2 regions of the Lentibacillus kimchii genome follow, and region 2 is predicted to be linked to the other one. Evidence: a T-box and tRNA genes for the amino acid it is inferred to sense, from the RefSeq annotation. Region 2 holds a T-box; the other holds one or more tRNA genes.
What was found. A T-box is a leader RNA that pairs with one kind of tRNA and senses whether it is charged. The one in region 2 lies ahead of metG (methionine--tRNA ligase), so its partner is inferred to be a tRNA-Met.

Region 1 (10,353 bases), 310 kb from region 2:
GACAACGATTTTGGCTCAGCAGCATTATGAAACACTCCGTCAGCGATTCCAGGATCAGCCTGTCACGATTGGCATGCTAAGCCGTTTTCGTTCCAAAAAGGAACAGCAGGAAACAATTGAGGGTGTTCGTAAGGGTACGATTGATATTGTGATTGGCACCCATCGCTTACTGTCCAAGGATGTCACCTACCGCGACCTGGGCTTACTCGTCGTGGATGAAGAACAGCGATTTGGTGTTAAACATAAGGAAAAGATCAAGCAGCTGCAATCCAATATCGATGTCCTGACACTGACGGCAACCCCGATTCCGCGCACATTGCATATGTCAATGCTTGAAGTCCGTGATCTGTCAGTGATTGAAACGCCTCCGGAAAATCGTTTTCCCATCCAGACGTATGTCATGGAGTACAACCCGATTTTTGTGCGTGAAGCGGTTGAGCGTGAAATGGCTCGCGGCGGCCAGGTGTTTTACCTTCATAACCGCGTGGATGATATTGATAAGGTTGCCAGAGATTTAGGAATGCTGGTTGATGATGCCCGGATCGCTGTGGCTCATGGCCAGATGAATGAAACGGAACTGGAGAATATCATTGTCGCTTTTCTGGAAGGTGAGTATGATGTACTGGTCAGTACAACAATCATTGAAACAGGTGTTGATATGCCAAATGTCAACACGCTAATCGTTAATAACTCAGACCGCATGGGTCTCAGTCAGCTTTATCAGCTGAGAGGACGGGTGGGCCGCTCCAACCGGGTTGCTTACACGTATTTCACTTACCAGCAGGATAAAGTTCTTAGTGAAGTGGCTGAGAAACGGCTGGAAGCAATCAAAGAATTCACAGAACTTGGCTCTGGTTTTAAAATTGCTATGCGTGATTTGTCCATCCGCGGTGCAGGTGATCTTCTTGGCGCCAATCAGCACGGATTTATCGATTCGGTTGGATTTGATATGTATTCACAGATGCTTAAGGAAGCCATTGAAGCTCGTAAAACCGGCAAAAAGCTTGATGAAATCGAAACGTTTGAACCGGAGTTAGCATTAACGCTGGATGCCTATATTCCAGAATCTTATATTTCTGATGAAAAACAAAAAATTGATATTTATAAACAATTCCAGGCTGTCTCGTCGGCGGATGATATCGGGGACCTGCAGGATGAGCTGATCGATCGTTTTGGTGATTATCCTGAAGAAATTGCTAATTTATTCACAGTAACATCACTTAAACGGCAGGCAAAAGAGCAGCGGGTTGAGTCTATTACTGAAAGACCTGGCAAATTGGAAATGCTTATAAGTGAAAACCGCAGTCAGGAAGTTGATGGGTCTAAGCTGTTTGAATTGGCGAATCAGTTTGGCCGCGGTTTGCAGCTGGGGACAGAAGGAAGCAAACTGAAAGTACTGTATAAATGGACACGGGATACTGAGCAGCAGCGGTATGACGTTCTGGAAAATTTCATCAGTCAGTTATCTGAGGTTAACCGGCAGGAAAGCAACACTGGTTCTTGACATGTCGCTTCAGTGCGTTGTTTTTGAATTCTGGTGTTAGAGAGATGTATAGTCGAGCGGGGATGATTCATACTAAACCCACAACTGGTGTTTTTTTCTCATTAAGGAAAACTACTGAATACATACACCAGACACAAACATCGCAGAAAGTGAGGCTCCAGACTGATGAAAGCAACAGGAATTGTACGCCGTATTGATGATTTAGGCAGAGTGGTTATACCAAAAGAGATCAGACGAACGCTGCGTATCCGTGAAGGTGATCCATTAGAAATATTTGTTGACCGTGAATCTGAGGTCATTTTAAAGAAATACTCGCCCATTAATGAATTGAGCACATTTGCTAAAGAGTATGCCGAGGCATTGTTTGAATCGCTTAATTACCCAGTAATGATCTGTGATCGTGATGAAGTTATTGCTGTAGCCGGCGATTCCAAAAATGACTATTTAAATAAAGGCATCGGTTTACAACCGGAAAGGGCTATGGAAGATCGTACGCCGTCATTTCAAACAGAACCTGTTACAGCTCAGCTGATCAGCGGGGAGGATGAAGATCTGGCTGCGTTATGCATCAGTCCAATTATTGCGAACGGTGATCCAGTTGGCTGTGTGGTGCTGTTTGCAAGAGAAGGCGAGCTGACGGAAGTTGAGCAAAAGTCAGTTCAGACAGCTGCCAGCTTCCTGGCCCGGCAAATGGAGTAATTAGAGGTTTCTTACATGAACAGCGAAGAACGAAAAGGTGTCATGGCTTATTAGCGATGGCACTTTTTTGTATGATTGGATGATTGCTCTCGGGTCAGTCTTTTTAAGCTTATGCTATACTGGATACCGGCATTACTTAGCCGGAAAGGGTTTAACATGGAAAAGGACAAACCGACGCAGCAGACATTGCTTAAGGGAGCTGTATGGCTAACGCTGGCCGGCATGGCTGGTAAATTGCTGAGTGCCGGTTACCGGATCCCGCTGCAGAATTTAACAGGGGATACCGGTTTTTACGTTTATCAGCAGATCTATCCATTCTTGAGTATTGCTATGATGCTTGCTTTATATGGTTTTCCCTCTGCTGTCTCTAAAATAGTTGTGGTTATCACATCGCGGGGCCAGAGTCTCTCCTGGCGTTCGTTTTATATTCCGGTGTTTGTGTTATTATCAGTTATAGCCGGAAGCATTTGGATTATTATGTACTTGAGTGCCCCGAAAATCGCTATGATGACAGGTGATCCTGAACTGGTGCAGACCTATCGGCTGGCTTCGTGGATTTTTTTACTGATTCCTTTACCGGCTCTATTGCGCGGGACATTTCAGGGAATCGGGCTGATGCAGGCAACTGCCATTTCACAAATCAGTGAACAGCTGCTGCGTCTCAGTGTGATCATCACTGCAGCGGCAGGGGTATACCTGTGGCAGCAGCCTGTCTACACGATTGGTCCAGGGGCTGTTGCAGCTTCGTGTGCTGGCCTTCTCGCTGCTGTGATGATTCTGCTTGGGTTTCTTATCCATTACCACCCGGTTACAGACGAATGGTTCTCCGTTCCCTGGCGGTATTATGTGACAACGCTTGTCGTTTTAGGTACGACGGCGGCTTTGAATCAGATGGTGCTTGTGATTATTCAGTTAGCAGATACCTTCACCCTTGTCCCGGGGCTGAAGGCATACGGTCTATCTGTCGATGATGCCAGACAGGCTAAGGGTGTTTTTGATCGCGGGCAGCCGCTTATCCAGCTTGGTACGGTACTTGGTTCGTCATTTGCTTTGGCATTGCTTCCCGCTCTATCGGGTGATAAGCTAAAACAAGAACCTGACATGATGCATCAGTTGATTCGCAGTGCCAGTTTAATCAGCTTTTATTTAGCGATTGGGGCGACTGCTGGATTGATCATAATTTTTCCGGAAACCAACCGGCTGCTGTTTCAGAATACAAACGGGACAGATGCTTTAAGACTGCTCGCGCTTGCAGTTTTTCTCAGCTCGATTGGGATAACTGCTGCCTCAATTCTGCAGGGCTTAGGCTATATGAAGCGGACGGCCGCTTTTGTTGCCATTGCTTTTTGCCTAAAATGGACAGCCAATTATGCTTTGGTTCCTTTTTTCGGGATCACCGGAAGCGCTTTGGCTACTGTTCTCAGCTTAACGATGTTCGCGGGATTGATGATCGTTTCTCTGAGACGGAAATTACCCGAATTAAAGGTGCTGCAGCAGGTTAACTGGCTGGCGCTTCTGCTTGCTCTGGCAGGCATGATCGGTTTTATTCTGGGAGTTCATTACCTGACAGGCCCAATTGTCTCAAGAGCCGGTTCAGCTGTTTACGTTATCACAATGGCGCTTGCGGGGGCGGCGATTTATTCTGGCCTTTTGCTGCGTCTCGGGGCTTTCCGTGAGCAGGATCTGTCGCGGCTGCCGCTTGGCTGGTTATTCATTCGACTCCATAAAGAAAGGAATTCCTAATGGCCTATACAATCGATATTATTGGACTTGGTGCTGGTGATTTAGACCAGGTGCCGCTTGGTATTTATAAGAAACTGAAGAGCCAGACATCAGCTGTTTATGTGCGCACAGCTGATCATCCGGCAGTCAGACAATTCGAGGAAGAGGATATCCGTTTCCAGTCATTTGATTATATTTATGAGGAAATGGATCAATTTGCGGACGTCTATCAGCAAATGACTGATACGCTTCTGATGACGGCCGCGCAGCAGTCGCTTGTCTATGCGGTTCCGGGTCATCCTATGCTGGCGGAGAAGACCGTTCAGCTGCTGTTGGATCAGGATGAGGTGCCTGTGAACATCATTGGCGGAGACAGTTATCTTGATGCGTTATTCGCTTCACTTAAAATTGACCCGATCGATGGCTTGCAATTTGTTGATGGCCTTCATTTTGAACGGCGGCAATTGGATTATCGTCATCATATTGTGTTCGCTCAGGTCTATGATCAGATGACCGCAGCCAATGTTAAACTGACCCTGCTGGAGGATCTGCCGCACGATTACCCAGTCAAAATTGTTGCCTCAGCTGGCAGCTTTGAAGAAAGGATAACAGATGTGCAGCTGGATGAGCTGGACCGTTCCTTCACGGATGTCCATAATCTCACATCTATTTATATTCCGCCTGTACCGGATGCCTTGCTTCATCATACATTTGCCCAGATGCGCGAGGTGATCAGACAATTGCGGGCTCCTGGCGGCTGTCCCTGGGATCGTGCCCAGACACATGAGTCATTGCGCATGTATGCAATCGAGGAAGTCTATGAGTTACTGGAGGCGATTGATCAGCAGGATGATGACGGTATAGTGGAGGAGCTGGGTGATCTCTTGCTGCAGGTTATGCTGCATAGTCAGATTGGTGACGATAACGGCTATTTTACGGCCGATGATGTTATACGTTCGCTGACTGACAAAATGATTCATCGTCATCCGCATGTGTTTGCTGATCAGTCGGCTGAAACCGAGCCAGACGTTGCTAAGACATGGGACGCACTGAAACAGGAAGAAAAAGGCGAAACGCGGACGTCTGTTTTAGATGGGGTGCCAGCTGGTCTTCCTGGTCTGGCTAAGGCGTTCAAATTACAGAAGAAGGCTGCCAAAGTCGGATTTGGCTGGGATGATATCCAAGGCATATGGGAGAAGTTCCAGGAAGAGCTGGACGAGGTGCAGGTGGCTATTCGCCAGGAAACGCACACGGAGATCGAGGCGGAGATTGGCGATGTTTTATTTGTCATTGCCAATCTGGCGCGAGGTTACAGCATCAACCCGGAACTAGCCCTCCAGCAGGCAAACACGAAATTTATGTCGCGTTTTACCTTTATTGAACAGGCTCTTAATGAGCAGGGGAAAACGGTGAATCAGACATCACAGGAAGAAATGGATCTGTACTGGAATCAAGCAAAGGAAAGAGAGTGATTGGATTGCGGCTGGATAAATTTTTAAAGGTTTCAAGACTTGTTAAACGCAGACCCTTGGCTAAAGAAATTGCAGGCCAGGGGCGGATTACGATAAACGGACAGCCGGCAAAGGCGTCGACTGTTCTTTCTGAAGGCGATGAACTGGTGATTAAATTTGGCCAGAAAGTGGTTACGCTGGACGTGACAAATTTAAGAGAAGATGCGAAAAAAGATGAAGCCGAAACGATGTACCGGGTGACCCATGAAGAACATGTGAATTAGGTTCTATCCTTGTCCCTTCTGTCATACAGTAATAGTGATTGGAGGGCGAGGCATATGAGTGACTATGAACAGCAGTCTGTTAAACAGCAGACATATGCGACACAAGACAGCCATACGGTCAAAATGAATAACCGCAAAGATCTGGAAATAACCGGCGTCAAAGAAGTCGACAGTTTTGATAATGAGGAATTTTTACTGGAGACTGTCATGGGCTACTTAATTGTCCGCGGCCAGAATCTGCATATGAAAAATCTGGATGTAAGTGACGGCCTGGTTACGATTAAGGGCAAGGTGTACGAGCTTTCCTATGTTGACGAGCACCAGCAGGAGAAAGCTAAAGGCTTCTTTAGCAAGTTATTCAAATGACACTTGATGTGCAGTTTTTGACCATGATTTCCATGGCAGCTGGTGGGTTTTGGCTGGGAATGGCGCTGGAGACATTTCGGCGTCTTTCCATCTACTGGCGGGAACGTGCTTTTCTGGTTTATGTTATGGAAATCAGTTTCTGGCTGACGCAGACCCTGCTGCTGTATTACATATTGTTCCGGGTCAACAGCGGTGAGCTGCGTTTCTATGTGTTTGCAGCCCTGGTACTGGGATTTGCTATCTACCAAGCTCTTGCGGCTAGTCTGTATAAACGGCTGCTGGAGTATGTCATTTATGTTATGGCGGCAATTCATCGTATGCTGACGCGGATTATCAGGGCGGTCATCGTGACTCCAATTGTGTTTAGCGTGCAATTGCTGCTTGCAGCCGTCGGGTTTATGGGCAAATGGCTGTGGCATTTGCTTCGTTTTATCCTGAAGGTCTTTTGGGTGCCGGTTTCTTGGCTGTTGCGACTGGGATTCCAGATGCTTCCTCAAACAATACAAAAAAAGATACACAAATTAGCAGGATTTTATAGTACAATAAAGAATAGATGCAAAAAATGGATCCAACACATAATGTTCAAAAGGAGGTAGGCCTGTGCCATTCCAGAAGAAAGATGTGACTCGGCTGGAATCACATTATATGCAGGAGTATGATGCTTATGTCGAACGACAGGCCCGCAAGAAAAAACGGCTGATACGCCGGCTGGTTCTATTTTCACTTCTGATGGCCCTAGCTATTGGCAGCCTGGCGGTTTATCATGTTAATCAGCAAGCGCTTTATACGGAAAAAAAGGAACAGCACGAAGCATTGCAAAGTGAATTGGCTGCACTTGAGGATAAAGAAGACAGTCTTCGGAATGAAATTGATTTGCTTAATAACGAGGACTATGTCCTGGATATCGCACGGACAAACTATTTCTTCTCTAAAAAAGATGAATTAATTTTCAATATCCCTGGAGAAAAGCCCGATTATTGACACACTTTCACACAACTGGCTATAATATATAAGAAGTATATCTGTTAAATTTCTAAGGAGGAGCACTTTTTTTATGTCAATCGAAGTAGGCAGCAAGCTGCAGGGTAAAGTAACCGGGATCACACACTTTGGGGCCTTTGTAGAGATTGAGGAAGGTAAAACAGGTCTTGTGCATATCAGTGAGGTTGCTGACACGTATGTGAAAGATATTAACGACTTTTTGAGCGTCGGTGACGAGGTTACGGTCAAAGTGCTCAATATCCAGGATGATGGGAAGATTGGCCTTTCCATAAAAAAAGCGAAAGACCGGCCGCCACGTCAGCAGAATCAGCAGCGTTCGGAATCGTTTGAATCGAAAATGAACAAGTTTCTCAAAGATTCGGAAGACCGTTTAGCCTCATTGAAGAAGCATACGGAATCTAAACGCGGAGGCAGAGGTGCTAAACGGGACTAACAGTTTGCTGTCTATGAACCATTGATGTTAAATGATGCTAAAAAAGCAGGTGCCACATTCCAAATGTGGCACCTGCTTTTTGTTTTGATGGCGGTAGAGGGATTCGAACCCCCGACCCTACGGGTATGAACCGTATGCTCTCGCCAGCTGAGCTACACCGCCAAATTCACTCACAGAAAACATCTTACAACAGCAATCACTTTGTGTCAATGGAAAACATTTATGTGGTTATCCACTCGCAGTCGAAAAGCCGACAACACTAAACAGAATACGCAGGGCAAGTGCAGAAAACTTTTATCAGTGAAGAAACCAGTCGAACGATTTTAGGAATACGCTCCGATGTTTTGACAAAAAACGAATGCTGCATGTGTTTAAATGAATGGCAAGAAGGAGTGGTAGACTATGATCAATTCAGTCTCGGGAATGGAATCCAAGGGAGTTAACATTCAGCAGGGCTGGTGGAAAAAAGGTTATATGAAGTTCGCTGCATCCATGAAAAAGTTACTCTTTGAAAAGAGCTGGCTGTTTTACCTTGCCGGCTTTTTGCTTGGACGAGCTGTCATTCTGTCGGTTGTATCACCGTTTGCCATTGCATTTTTGGCGGCAGTCTGGGTTATCCATCGAGAAAAGGCACCCAAAGTGATGGCAGCTATTTTGGCCGGCGCGTTTACCTTTTCCCTGCCTCACAGTGCCTTTATCGCTCTGGCTATGCTCCTCTTTGTGTTGCTGGCGGGCATTTTTAAACATGTGAACAAGCAGCAGATTCTAATACCGCTGTTTGTTTTTATTGCCACTGCCGCTCCCCGTCTGTTTCTTGATTCGGTATGGGGACAGCTGACATCCTATGAATGGATGCTTTTGACAGTCGAAGGCGTTTTAGGAACGGTTCTTGTTCTTATCTTTATGCAGAGTATCCCGTTATTATCACCACAGCGTTTTAAACTTACTTTAAAAAATGAGGAGATTGTCTGTCTGATTATTCTTCTGGCATCGATTTTGACCGGAACAATCGGCTGGGACGTCTATCAGGCATCAATCGAACAAATTTTTTCCCGGTATTTTGTCCTGCTTCTGGCATTTGTGGGCGGGGCGGCCATCGGATCGACAGTCGGTGTTGTCGTTGGCCTGATCTTATCACTGGCCAATGTCGCCAACCTTTACCAAATGAGTTTGCTTGCTTTTTCCGGTTTGCTCGGAGGTCTCTTGAAAGAAGGCAACAAAATCGGTGTCAGTGCCGGTCTTCTGGTCGGAACGTTTCTGGTTGTGCTGTATGCTGATGCGGCGAGCATCCTGCCTTCTATAACGGAAACACTTATAGCGATTGCCCTGTTTCTGTTAACACCATCAAGCTGGATCAAAAAACTGTCACGGTATGTGCCTGGGACAGAGGAGCATACCCAGGATCAGGAACAATATTTGCAGAAAGTCCGTAATGTCACAGCTAAACGTGTTGAGCAATTTTCCAATGTATTCGAGGCGTTGTCGAAAAGCTTTTCGACAGCGGAACAAGCAAACGATGATAACTCGGGAAGCCGTGAGACTGATTATTTTCTGAGTCAGGTAACGGAAAAAACGTGCCAGTCCTGTTTTTTAAAGGAACGGTGCTGGGAGCAGCAGTTCGATAAGACGTATTCGTTAATGGAGGATCTGAAGGGTGACATTGAACAAGGAAATGAACCAAATCATAAGTCGCTTCGTGCATTTGAGAATCACTGTGTTAAACCTAAAAAAGTATTAAATACAATGCGGGAAGAAATGTCCGTATTCGAGGCCAACAAACAATTGCAAAAACAGGTGACGGAAAGCAAGCGGTTTGTTTCCGATCAATTGCAGGGTGTCTCAGAGGTCATGGAGGACTTTGCAAATGAAATTATGAAAGAACGTGAACATCATGAAACGCAGGAAATGCAGATCATCAGCACGTTAAAAAATATGGGGATTGTGCTGGAAAAACTGGATATTTACCGGCTGGAAAAAGGAAATGTCGACATTGAAATGACACTGTCTTTTTATGATTATCGCGGGGAGGGATCAAAGCTGATCGCTCCTGTCCTGTCTGATATTTTAGATGAAATGATTGTTGTGAAACAAGAGGAGGTATCACCGTTTCCGAATGGGTATTGTCAATTGGTATTTGGGTCAGCAAAGGAATATGTGATTGATACTGGGATTGCCAATGCCGCAAAGGGCGGTGGTCTTGTATCCGGCGACAGCTACCGGACCATTGAACTTGGAGAAGGCAAATATGCTATGGCGATCAGTGACGGCATGGGTAACGGTCATCGTGCCAGTGAAGAAAGCGAGGAGACCTTAAGGCTGCTGCAGCAGATTTTACAGACAGGGATTCCGGAAAGTGTGGCGATTAAATCAATTAATTCAATCTTATCCCTGCGCACAACAGATGAGATGTATGCCACTCTCGATCTCGCGGTGATTAACCTGCATAATGCATTCGTTCAGTTTTTGAAGATCGGTTCGACACAAAGTTTTATTAAACGGGGTGATGAGATTATTCATGTTGAGGCAAGTAATTTGCCTATGGGGATCATTCAGGAATTTGATGTGGAAATTGTCGGTGAACAGCTGCAGCCGGGGGATATATTAGTCATGATGAGTGATGGTATCCTGGAAGGACCGAGACATGCTGAAAGTACGGATGAGTGGCTGAAACAGAGGATCCGGACTATGGAGACTGCTGACCCCCAGGACATCGCTGATTTAATACTTGAGGAAGCTGTCCGGACAGGTGAGGGAGCTATTAACGACGATATGACGGTGGTTGTGGCGAAAGTAACCAAGAATTCACCGCAGTGGACATCGATCCCGATTTATCCAGCTGCAGCCGGAGAAACTTAGATGGCCCTGTCTGGCTAATGATACAGCAGTTCGCTA
Region 2 (10,353 bases):
TCATATAATTTTACCATTCCTCGATATTTACCTTTTTACTTATCCAGTTTATTCAGTGAACTTTTATTTAACCGTACAAATATTCATAAGAAGAATTCCCCCCTCATCTGAATCTCTTTTTATTTTCATCGTATATGGATTATTTTATTCAATAAAATGACCCTTATATATGATGCTCACGCTAATCCTTATTCAAGAATGGCGCCCGTTTGAGGAAGATCATGGCAGATGGGCATGAGCGCTTTATCTATTATCAAATAAAAAATAAAGAGAGGCTGCATGATTAACAGCCCCCCCTATACGATCGACGAATTATTTTTCTAAAAGCTTTAGAGATTCGCGATTGAATGCAGGAAGATCATCAGGTGTTCTGCTTGTTACAAGGTTTCCATCTACGATTACTTCTTCATCTTTTACAGTTGCTCCTGCATTTTCCAAGTCTTTTCTTACGGAAACAAAGCTTGTTAGCTCTCTACCTTTTAGTTGGTCTGTATTAACGAGAAACTGTGGACCATGGCAAATTGAAAATATGGGTTTATTATCTTGGAAAAATGTTTTCGCAAACTCACTATTCTTCGGATTAATACGTAGTAAGTCAGGAGAAAACCCGCCAGGTACGAGTAATGCATCATAATCGTTTGCATTTACTTCATCTATACCTCTATCTGCTTGTATTTCGTCCCCATTTTTGCCATTGATGGTTTTTTTTGCTTCATTACTGATAATATCTACCGTATGCCCAGCTTCTTTGTAAGCTTTCACAGGATCAGTTAATTCAATTTCTTCTACCATGTCTGTTACAAGGACTGCAATGTGTCGACTCATATAGCACTTCCTCCCTTTATCATTCTCGAATATATTCTAGCAGACTGCCCATAACTTTATTAAGCAGTATGCTCATGAACCGTATTATACACGAACCAAATAACGATGCTCTAACTGACAGGCACTTGTTCCCTTCTACCTTATCGTGTTACATAAACGTGCACTACAATGGCATTTGGGAGCTGGTCTTTATTCCCCAACTGCGCCCGATTAAAGAATAACCATTATTTATTTCAAATAGGCGCAGATTAATTGAACTTCCCAGAATTGTCTCCGTCCATTAGGCTTTTCATGTCTGGAACGTCTTTATAAATTTTTGATATCTTATCTAAAGTTTCCAACTTCACATTATCTCCACCGTTCCCGGTCATTGCAGTGTTAACAAAGCCATAAATAATTTTTAACAATGATCTAGCATTTTTGCAGGCAAGGTTATCAACTTTATTTAAAATATTTTCAAATTCCTTTGTATCAGTTACATCTGTCAATCTAACACCCCTCAATATATGCGAATAATTTTTAATAAGATCTATTTAATTAAATGGTCCTTTAAACCAATAGAAGGCGCAGCAGGTTTTGTTCCGGAATGGCGCCCGTTTGCGGTAGTTTAGTTAGCCTTCTAGTAAACCTATATATGGAATTTCTTTACCATTTAATTTTACAATGTAAATTGGACCATTCTTTTCCTCAGATTTATATATTTCGGTTCCAGCAGGTAATTTTGAAGCAGTAAAGTTATCAAATCCTCCATTATCGTCGGTTTGATTTTTAATTTCGCCGACTTTTTCGCCCGTATTGAGCTCTTCTTCATTTACCCATTCGATATCCTCTGCATTTGTATAGACCGTACCATCCATTAAAAATATATCTACATCTTTATCATCTGATAAAATATCCTCTGGTGTTGGGTTACCAATAACTATAATGGACCCAAGATTTCAGACAGTAAGAAAGGTTGTGTTAAGGTAGGTTTATGAAACGAAAACGATATTCATCAGATTTTAAAGCACAAGTTGTCTTGGAAATCTTAAAAGAAGAGAAAACATTGAATGAAATTTCTTCTGAACAGGGGGTCCATGTCAATCAATTGCGCCAGTGGCGAAAACAGTTTCTAGATCAAATGCCACAGATGTTTCAGAAACAGAACAAAAATCATGAAAAAGAAAAAGCTGCCTACGAAGAAAAGATGGAAAATCTATATGCAGAAGTAGGCCGATTAACCACGGAATTGTCGTGGATCAAAAAAAAATCTGGCATCTACTACGACTAGACAAACGCGCATAGAGATGATGGAATGGCAGGATTCGAACCTGTCCATTACCAAACAAGCCGAATTATTAAGCTTGAATCGAACCAGTCTGTACGATCAGCCGGTATTACCATCGCCTGAAGATGTAGCTGTGAAACACCGAATTGATGAAATATATACGAGGTTCCCCTTCTATGGTTCTCGTAGGATAACGGCCCATCTTCAACTGGAAGGAGTGAATATTAACCGAAAACGCGTTCAACGTCATATGCGTGAGATGGGCATTCAAGCCATCTATCCCGGACCTAACCTAAGCAAGCGAAATCTACAACATCGAATCTATCCTTATTTACTGAAAGGAGTGAAGGTAAGGCACCCCAATCAGGTATGGGGAATCGATATAACGTATATTCGATTACAGAAAAGTTGGATGTATTTAACCGCCATCATCGATTGGTATTCACGCTTTATCATTAGTTGGGCGCTGGATCAAACACTTGAAATGGACTTTGTGTTACAAGCCGTGGATCAAGCATTTTCACAAGCAAAGCCGGTTATTTTCAACAGCGATCAGGGCAGTCATTTTACAAGTTCCCAATACATCCAGAGGCTGAAAGATCAAACGGTTCAAATAAGTATGGATGGAAAAGGCCGAGCTTTAGATAACATCATCACTGAGCGTTTTTGGCGTAACCTCAAGTATGAGGAAGTCTATCTCAAAGCCTATGAGACACCGAGAGAAGCCCGCTTTAACATTCGAGAGTATATCAACTTTTACAACCATGAACGCCCACATCAATCCTTATCCTATGAAACACCAGCTACGATGTACTATGAATAGGTCATTCTTCCTTTCCATCTTTGAGTATTGTCTTTCCCATGGAAGGTTAGGCTGAATAAGATGGACAAGGAACAAGAATGACCCACCTTAAATTTTTAATAATATTGTCTTGACAATGGGGTCCACTTTAAACTTATTTATATTTAACACTTTAAATCCAAAATCCAAAAAGCTATTGGCTGCTTCTGTGCAATAACTGCTCCCCCAATATTTCACTCCAAACCAATATCCTATTCCCGCTTTATTTCCTTCACTGTCTACTCTGAAGGTTAAAGCTCCCGTAAGTTCATCAGTTGATTTTCAGATCACAGCGAACGTATAGTTACCTATATCTTTAGCCTTTTTTGGTGCTTACTTATCCATGTATCTGCAAGTCCATTTGGATAGAGGGGGTGGTATTGCCACAGTAGTTTCTGCCACTTCTTTGTCAGCAGCTAACTCCTCTACACTTCCTGCATCATTTAGATTATAAGGACGTATTAACAATCTTTCAGTTTCAAGTGTCGGTATGATAGTACTATTACATGAATTATCCGGTATGCATATCACGATAAACACTGAAAAAACAACACTATCTTACTAAATTATTTTAGCATACCATCATACAAATCAGTTAATTCTTCTTCAATTCTATTATTATCAATTCTTTCAAATAAAGGCTTTACATCATTTAAGACTATACCTGATACTAGCAACTCTTCCCAACCTGAGCTGTTTAAATTTAGCATTTCTTGGACTTTCTTACTTGAAAATGGAAGGAAAGGGCTGAGAAGCTTAGAAAGATTAGCAATAATGTAGACACAAGAAGCCATCGTATCATTACACGAGGGAATGTCCTCCTTTATTTGAATCCAAGGCTGTTCTTCATCAAAATATTTGTTTGCGTACCGAATAAAATCAAATATCTCTTCAAGAGCTTTTTTAAACTTACCATCAGAAATGAGATGCCCTATTCTCTCGTAAAGTGATTGAACCATTTTTCGAATCTCAACATCAAGTTCTCCTTTAGGTGTAATTCCCTCATATGATTTATTAATAAATTTTAAGGCTCTATTTACAAAATTTCCGTATGCCCCGAGTAGTTCACTATTGTGGCTGTATATAAATTCTCTAAAAGAAAAATTAGCATCTCTACTTTCAGGCGCATTCACTGTTAAGAAATACCGAATAGAATCTGGATGATACTTGCTTAATAAATCTTCTGCCCAAACAGCCCAATTTTTACTAGTTGAGAGTTTTCTTTGTTCAAGAGTTAAGTATTCATTGGATATGATATAGTCAGGAAGAGATTTATTATTTATACCGGACAATATGGAGGGCCATATAATCGTGTGGAAAGGTATGTTATCTTTCCCGTGTACATAATACGATACAGTATCTTCATTCCAGAATTGATTAATATCTTTATTGTTAAGTTTAGCCCATTCTTTACTGGCAGAATAATAACCAGAGACAGCCTCTATCCAAACATAAATCTTTTTATTTTCATAGCCATTTACAGGCACACTAACACCGTTGGGTAAATCTCTAGAAACAGCTCGATCATGCAATCCTTCCTCCAAATATCTTTCAGTTAATTGGATAGCATTATCTCTCCATCTATTTTGATCTTTTGCTGATTTGACAAATTGTTCGAGTTCCTTCTGAAAAGTACTTAATTTAAGGTAGAAGTGTTCAGTCTTTTTAGAAACTGGACTTCCATGACACACTTTACACCTCTGATTAAATAAATCAGAAGGATCTAATATTTTTGAGCAATTGTCACATTGATCTCCCCTTGCGTCGTGGTTACAATACGGACATTCACCTTCTACAAACCTATCAGGCAAGAATTGCTCACAAAAATCACAATAGCATTGTTCAACTTCTTTCAAGTAAAGCTGTTCTTCTTCTAACAATCTCAGGAATACTTCTTTCACTACCTCATGGTGCTCTTCTCCATCAGTCCTACTGTACATATCATACGAAAATCCTAAGTTTTCAAAACTTCTCTTGAACTCACGATGATATTTATCTGAAAGTTCTTGCGTAGAAAGTCCTTCTTTTTTAGCTTGTATAGCAATTGGTGTTCCATTACAATCACTACCAGATACAAATAATACCTCTTCCCCTTTTGAACGAAAATACCTAGCCAGTATGTCCCCCGGTAAAAGACTCGAGATATGCCCTAAGTGCAAGGAACCGTTAGCGTATGGCCAAGCTCCACCTATAAAAACATTCATCTTTATAATCCTCCTTATAAAAAAAGACCTCTCAACCTCAGACATAAGTTCATTTTGTCAAAAGGACGAGAGATCTCGTGTTACCACCTTAATTCACTAATAATTCACACTATTAGCCTCTAGAAGTACATGGTACAATTTCATTTATACTTCGTCATTTGTAACAAGTGACTAATCTCGTCAAAGTCTAATTCAAAAAATGAATATCGACTATGCAGCTCTGAGGTCATATTCAATTAACGATTTTTCACTTCTTCTCAGCATATAGAAGTTCTCTGTAGAAAAATAACATCAATTTACTTTCCTCTTCATTGCTTTTATTTATTTATTATACCGCGTGATTATATCATGCAATAGAAGTTTTCTGAATGATTAAAACAAATAATCAGTTTGAAAAAGAAAAATCTTTTTCCAGCGAGAGGACTTCAATACCATTATCTGTTAGAATTTTTTCACCAAAGTTGGGATTTGTTAGAAACACTAAGTACACAAAACCTTGAGTTGTGAAAGCTGTTACATATATTCTATTAATAGGGAATTTTTCAAGTTGTTCCAGAGTTTTGTTTAAGGATTTAATTGTTTCATAAAGCTCATTTCCTTTAATATTCCCTAAGTAATTTGTTTGCAAGATAGGATTCTTATCATAGATCTCACTAAGTTTACTTTGATAATCATTCATAAATGGATAATCTTTGTAAGCAGTGTACATAGGATTAAACCCTGTTTTGTATAAATCAAGAATATTGTTTATTCTCTGTAAATAATCTGTATAATTTTCAGCTTTGAAAGCAGGGAACGTTATTGAAGAATGGAAGTCACCTAGTTCACTGTTAAAATCAAACTTCTCAAACGATCTTATATTGAATATACTTCTAAATGATAACTCATTCTCGCCAAGTTGTTCAAGCAATAGTTTGCTAGTATAATAATTAATTTCATTTATAGTTTCATTAGAGGATTTTTGAGTATTGTTGGCATACCTCAATACTGTCAGCCCACTATTGACTTTTTCTTTCCAATCATCAATTTTATTGGCCCGATCAATTTGTTTAGTAATATCATAGTCAAGAACTTCCTTTGGTCTTTCATTATTTTCAGAAATATATTCGATGAAGTCAAAATAATTTCCATTATTATCTTTATAATCTTCATTTCTCAATATCTTATGAAATTGACTTTTCAAAACATGCACATTAGAGAAATCTGCAATATTGTGTGATAAGACCCACACTACATTGAATTCTTTACCATTAAAAATAATAACAGGCTGATGTAAGATAGAATTAAGATGGTTGTTAGATAAGTTTTCATGTATAGTGTCTTTAATTTCTTTCAACGAATCTGTCTCGTTTATATCGTATACTGGTATTCTTACCTGGTCTAAATCGCAAAATTCTTTAAAGTAAAGTCCTTCGCCTTCAAAGTCCAGAGTACATCTCAACAATAAATTATTACTAATAATTTTCCTTATAGCTTCTACAATCTCTCCAATTTCTCTAGACTTTTTCACTTTCATCTCTACTTCTATATTACTGTCGAATTTATGGTGAATATAAGCTTTCTGATAATAGTAAGTCCCATGCTTATCAGTTTGTTTTGATGTATTTATCAAGGAATTATTTACTTCAATAGTTCGTTCGATATCAGATATTGTGTCTTCAATGAGTCCATTGGTAAATTCAGCTTTACCTATATTTTTATTACTGTCCCCAAAGTAACTGCCTATCTCTTTGACCGTTGGGTAATTGTACATAAAGTCATCATCCAAAACACATGAAAACTCCTCTTCTATAGAGATAATCGCTTGAATATTATCTAATGAATCTCCACCTAAGTCAAAGAAATTCTCAAATTTACTTATATTTGATGAATTTAAAATATTGCTAAAGATTGTTCGTATTTTCTCTTCATTTTCAGATAACACTTCGTTCTTGTCATTCTCATTTTCACCATTACCTCTAGTAGATTGTAATAGCTTTTGAATATCAATTTTGCCATTAACATTAAAAGGAAATTCTTCTACTTCTTGCAAGATGTTCGGTACCATGTAAGATGGCATTATATTTTGCAATTTCTCCTTAAGGTATGTCTTTTTAAGCGTTTCATGAAAATGGGGAATATAAAAACAATATAATTTTTTATTTTCATAAATCACCTTACTGAATTTAATTTCTCTAATATTTTTCTCTATTAAGCTTTCAATCTCTCCTAGCTCTATTCTAATCCCATTAATTTGCACTTGATTATCTATTCTACCCTTAAAATAAATGTTTCCATCGTAATCTCTATAGCCTAAGTCACCAGTTTTATAATACCTTTCATCATTCTTATACTCTATAAAATTAGCTTTTGTTAAATCCTCCTTGCCTGCATAACCTTGGGCCACACCTTCTCCTGAAATATACAGTTCACCTATTTCACCGAAATCACATTTACTGAAATCATCCCTTAGTAAATGAACCTTAACATCATCCAACTCTTTCCCGATGGGTACAGAGTTAATATCCTCGTTTTTATTACTGATTTTATAGTGAGTTGTATAAATAGTATTTTCTGTAGGTCCATACAAGTTAAATGTCTCAACATTGGGTAACATATCCAACACTTTTGATACTAAACTTACTTTGAACTCCTCTCCGGCTACCATCAGATATTTTAAATTATCATTCATTATGTCTAATTCTTTATTAGTGGAAGTATTCAAAATAACTTCTAATATAGAGGGGGATACTGCCATATGTGTTACTCCATATTCACCGATATAAGGAACAATCTTTTTAAAATCACTTGTAGACTCAAATGATGAAATAACTAAAGATCCTTGTCCCTTTATCCAACCAAAAATTTCAGCTACGGACACATCAAATGTGTATGGCGTAGTTAGTAGGTAACGGTCTTTCGTATTTACTGGATAATACTTTTGCATATTTCTTAAAATATGAGACAAATTGTCTTGGGAAACACAGACTCCTTTTGGATTACCTGTACTACCCGAAGTATAGATTATATACGCCAAGTTAGAGTCTACTATTGTAAAACTCTCTTTTCTTTGAATTGTTATAGAGTTTACATTTATATAATTAATTTTGCTTAATTGACAATCAATATTTGTGTTAGTTAAAACAATATCCGACTTAGAATCCTCAATAAGAAAATTAATTCTATCTTGAGGAAATTTAATCGAAATCGGAAGGTAAGCAGCACCAGCCTTATATAGAGCTAGAATAGTAAGGATTAATGTATTACTAGGCTTCATAAATAATGGTACAACCTGCTCCCTTTTAATACCTAATTCATTTTGAAAATGGTCTGCCAAATAATTTGTGTATTTTTCAACCTGCTCATAACTGTAACTATTTGAATCATCTATCAAAGCAGTTTGCTTTGGTTTTTTTTTCGCTATGTCTCTAAATTCTTGAATGATATTATACATATTGTTCTTTTCCTCCCAACGACAAAAACTCTTGGTATTTTTCATCGAATAATTTGTTTAATGACTCGATTTTAAAGTGACCACTAGTTAGTTCTACAGATTCATGTAAATTTGTCAATTGACCATTAATAAAAGCTCTATAAGCCTCTATATTTATATCGTTACTTTTATATCCCAAATAATCTTTTCCACTTACATCTCCATCTGTCACTAAAAAATTCACTAGTTCTTCGATTAAGAAAGCATGTTTATCTGTAATAGCTTCAAATAATTTAATTAATCTTAAGAACGCTAATTCTTCGATAGATTTTATTAGTTTAATATCTCCTTCAATTAAATAAGGAACTGTCGTAAAAGCAGATAGAATTAACCTATACTTTACATTTACTGAGTTCAAAAATTCCTCAGTATGCTCTATGCTTGGAATGGAAACTGATTTGTTATCCCAAAATTGTCTACCTTTTAAAGCTGATGCAACCTCACTTGTAGTTACAATCAACTTATTTTCATATGGAACCTCAGTATCTAACGGCAAGCCCAAAAACTCACTCATTTTGCAGTATTCCCTGATAAGTTTATTCTTTTTAGACCTCTTAAATCCATCTTTAACGACAAACATCATATCTAGATCTGAATTGCTATTTGTTAATCTCTTGTGACTTTGTGAACCATATACTAATGCAACTAACAATTCATCGTCTTCAAAAAAATCATTTAAATAACTCTTGAATCAATTTCATAATTGCTCTTATTAAAAACGCAAAGACCTGCAGAATTTCTAATGTGTATTTTTTTAAAATTCCTCTAAGCAGCCTGCTGCTGCTTTAACGCGGCATCAATGCGGTCTGCGGCTAATTTCGATGCATTATACATCAACGTAACGATATCAAAATGGATCTGAGCGCGTTTCCCTGAACGATGGCGAACATTGTTGAGCTGAAAGAATTCCTTTAAATAGGCATTGACACGTTCAACGGCTGATCGGCGCTTGTAGATGGTGTTCCAAGCTTTAGAGCCCCGTGCCGGGGCTGTGTATCGCCTGAGGTCTTTAGTGATTTTCATCTTGAATACTTTCTGGCATATGTCTTCATGGGCTAAAGGGCAGTCTTTGCATTCCTTTGGGTTTGTGTACTTCAGGGTTTCATGTTTGGCATCGTAACTTTCATAACGGTACGAATGTTCACGGAAACATGTTGGGGCAAAATATTTATCAAACCCTATGGGTTCCGATTCATTGCGTTTATTATAGGCAATGATAGATTGCTGGCCCATTCGATAGACCTGCGTGTAAATCGGTTCAAAATCATAACCCGCATCCATCGTCTGATAACGCAAGTTTGAAAGAGGCAAGCGTTCATTCATCCCCTTCAATAAAGGAATTGCGGCTTTTCCATCATTTAGATTTCCTGATGAGAAAAGGGCCTGTAAAATGTATTGACTTGATGTGCCGACAGCCAGATGTCCTTTATAGCCAAACCAGAATGTATTTTTGCCTTCGCTGTTTTTCTTGATCCCCCATTGGGGATCCCGGGGAACACCGTCTCGAAGTTCTGTTAAAGATGCATCCAGTTGAGCTTCGATTTTCCTGTCATAAAGAGGCAGATTCGCTTCTTTCTCAGCTTGTTCCTGGAGCCATTGGTCACGCTCTTCCCTGGATTTACGGCCGCGTTTTTTCGGTTCCGGCTTTGCCTTTTCTTCTTTAGGCGGGGCCTGATCACGTGCTTCGAAATGAGTCGCATCGATGGCGACTGTATCATCAGCGATAAAGCCTTCGGCAATGGCT

Region 1: it encodes a tRNA-Met, which carries the amino acid that the T-box ahead of metG (methionine--tRNA ligase) is inferred to sense. The anticodon was not compared.

What each region holds. Positions count from the first base shown of each region.
Region 1 covers NZ_AP043934.1:128,119-138,471, forward strand. Annotated here, with positions in the region: gene mfd (transcription-repair coupling factor) at 1-1,504, shown strand, start outside; gene spoVT (stage V sporulation protein T) at 1,670-2,203, shown strand; gene ACZ444_RS00970 (putative polysaccharide biosynthesis protein) at 2,360-3,946, shown strand; gene yabN (bifunctional methyltransferase/pyrophosphohydrolase YabN) at 3,946-5,397, shown strand; gene ACZ444_RS00980 (RNA-binding S4 domain-containing protein) at 5,403-5,660, shown strand; gene yabP (sporulation protein YabP) at 5,715-6,026, shown strand; gene yabQ (spore cortex biosynthesis protein YabQ) at 6,023-6,622, shown strand; gene ACZ444_RS00995 (FtsB family cell division protein) at 6,627-7,007, shown strand; gene ACZ444_RS01000 (S1 domain-containing RNA-binding protein) at 7,081-7,461, shown strand; tRNA gene ACZ444_RS01005 (tRNA-Met) at 7,550-7,623, opposite strand; gene spoIIE (stage II sporulation protein E) at 7,864-10,317, shown strand.
Region 2 covers NZ_AP043934.1:439,502-449,854, reverse strand. Annotated here, with positions in the region: gene ACZ444_RS02800 (type 1 glutamine amidotransferase domain-containing protein) at 313-825, opposite strand; gene ACZ444_RS02795 (hypothetical protein) at 1,074-1,313, opposite strand; gene ACZ444_RS02790 (hypothetical protein) at 1,437-1,682, opposite strand; one part of gene ACZ444_RS02785 (IS3 family transposase) at 1,799-2,067, shown strand; one part of gene ACZ444_RS02785 (IS3 family transposase) at 2,066-2,915, shown strand; gene ACZ444_RS02780 (GNAT family N-acetyltransferase) at 3,003-3,149, opposite strand; gene metG (methionine--tRNA ligase) at 3,500-5,137, opposite strand; T-box leader at 5,196-5,458, opposite strand; gene ACZ444_RS02770 (non-ribosomal peptide synthetase) at 5,523-8,570, opposite strand; gene ACZ444_RS02765 (hypothetical protein) at 8,563-9,123, opposite strand; gene ACZ444_RS02760 (IS1182 family transposase) at 9,375-10,353, opposite strand, start outside.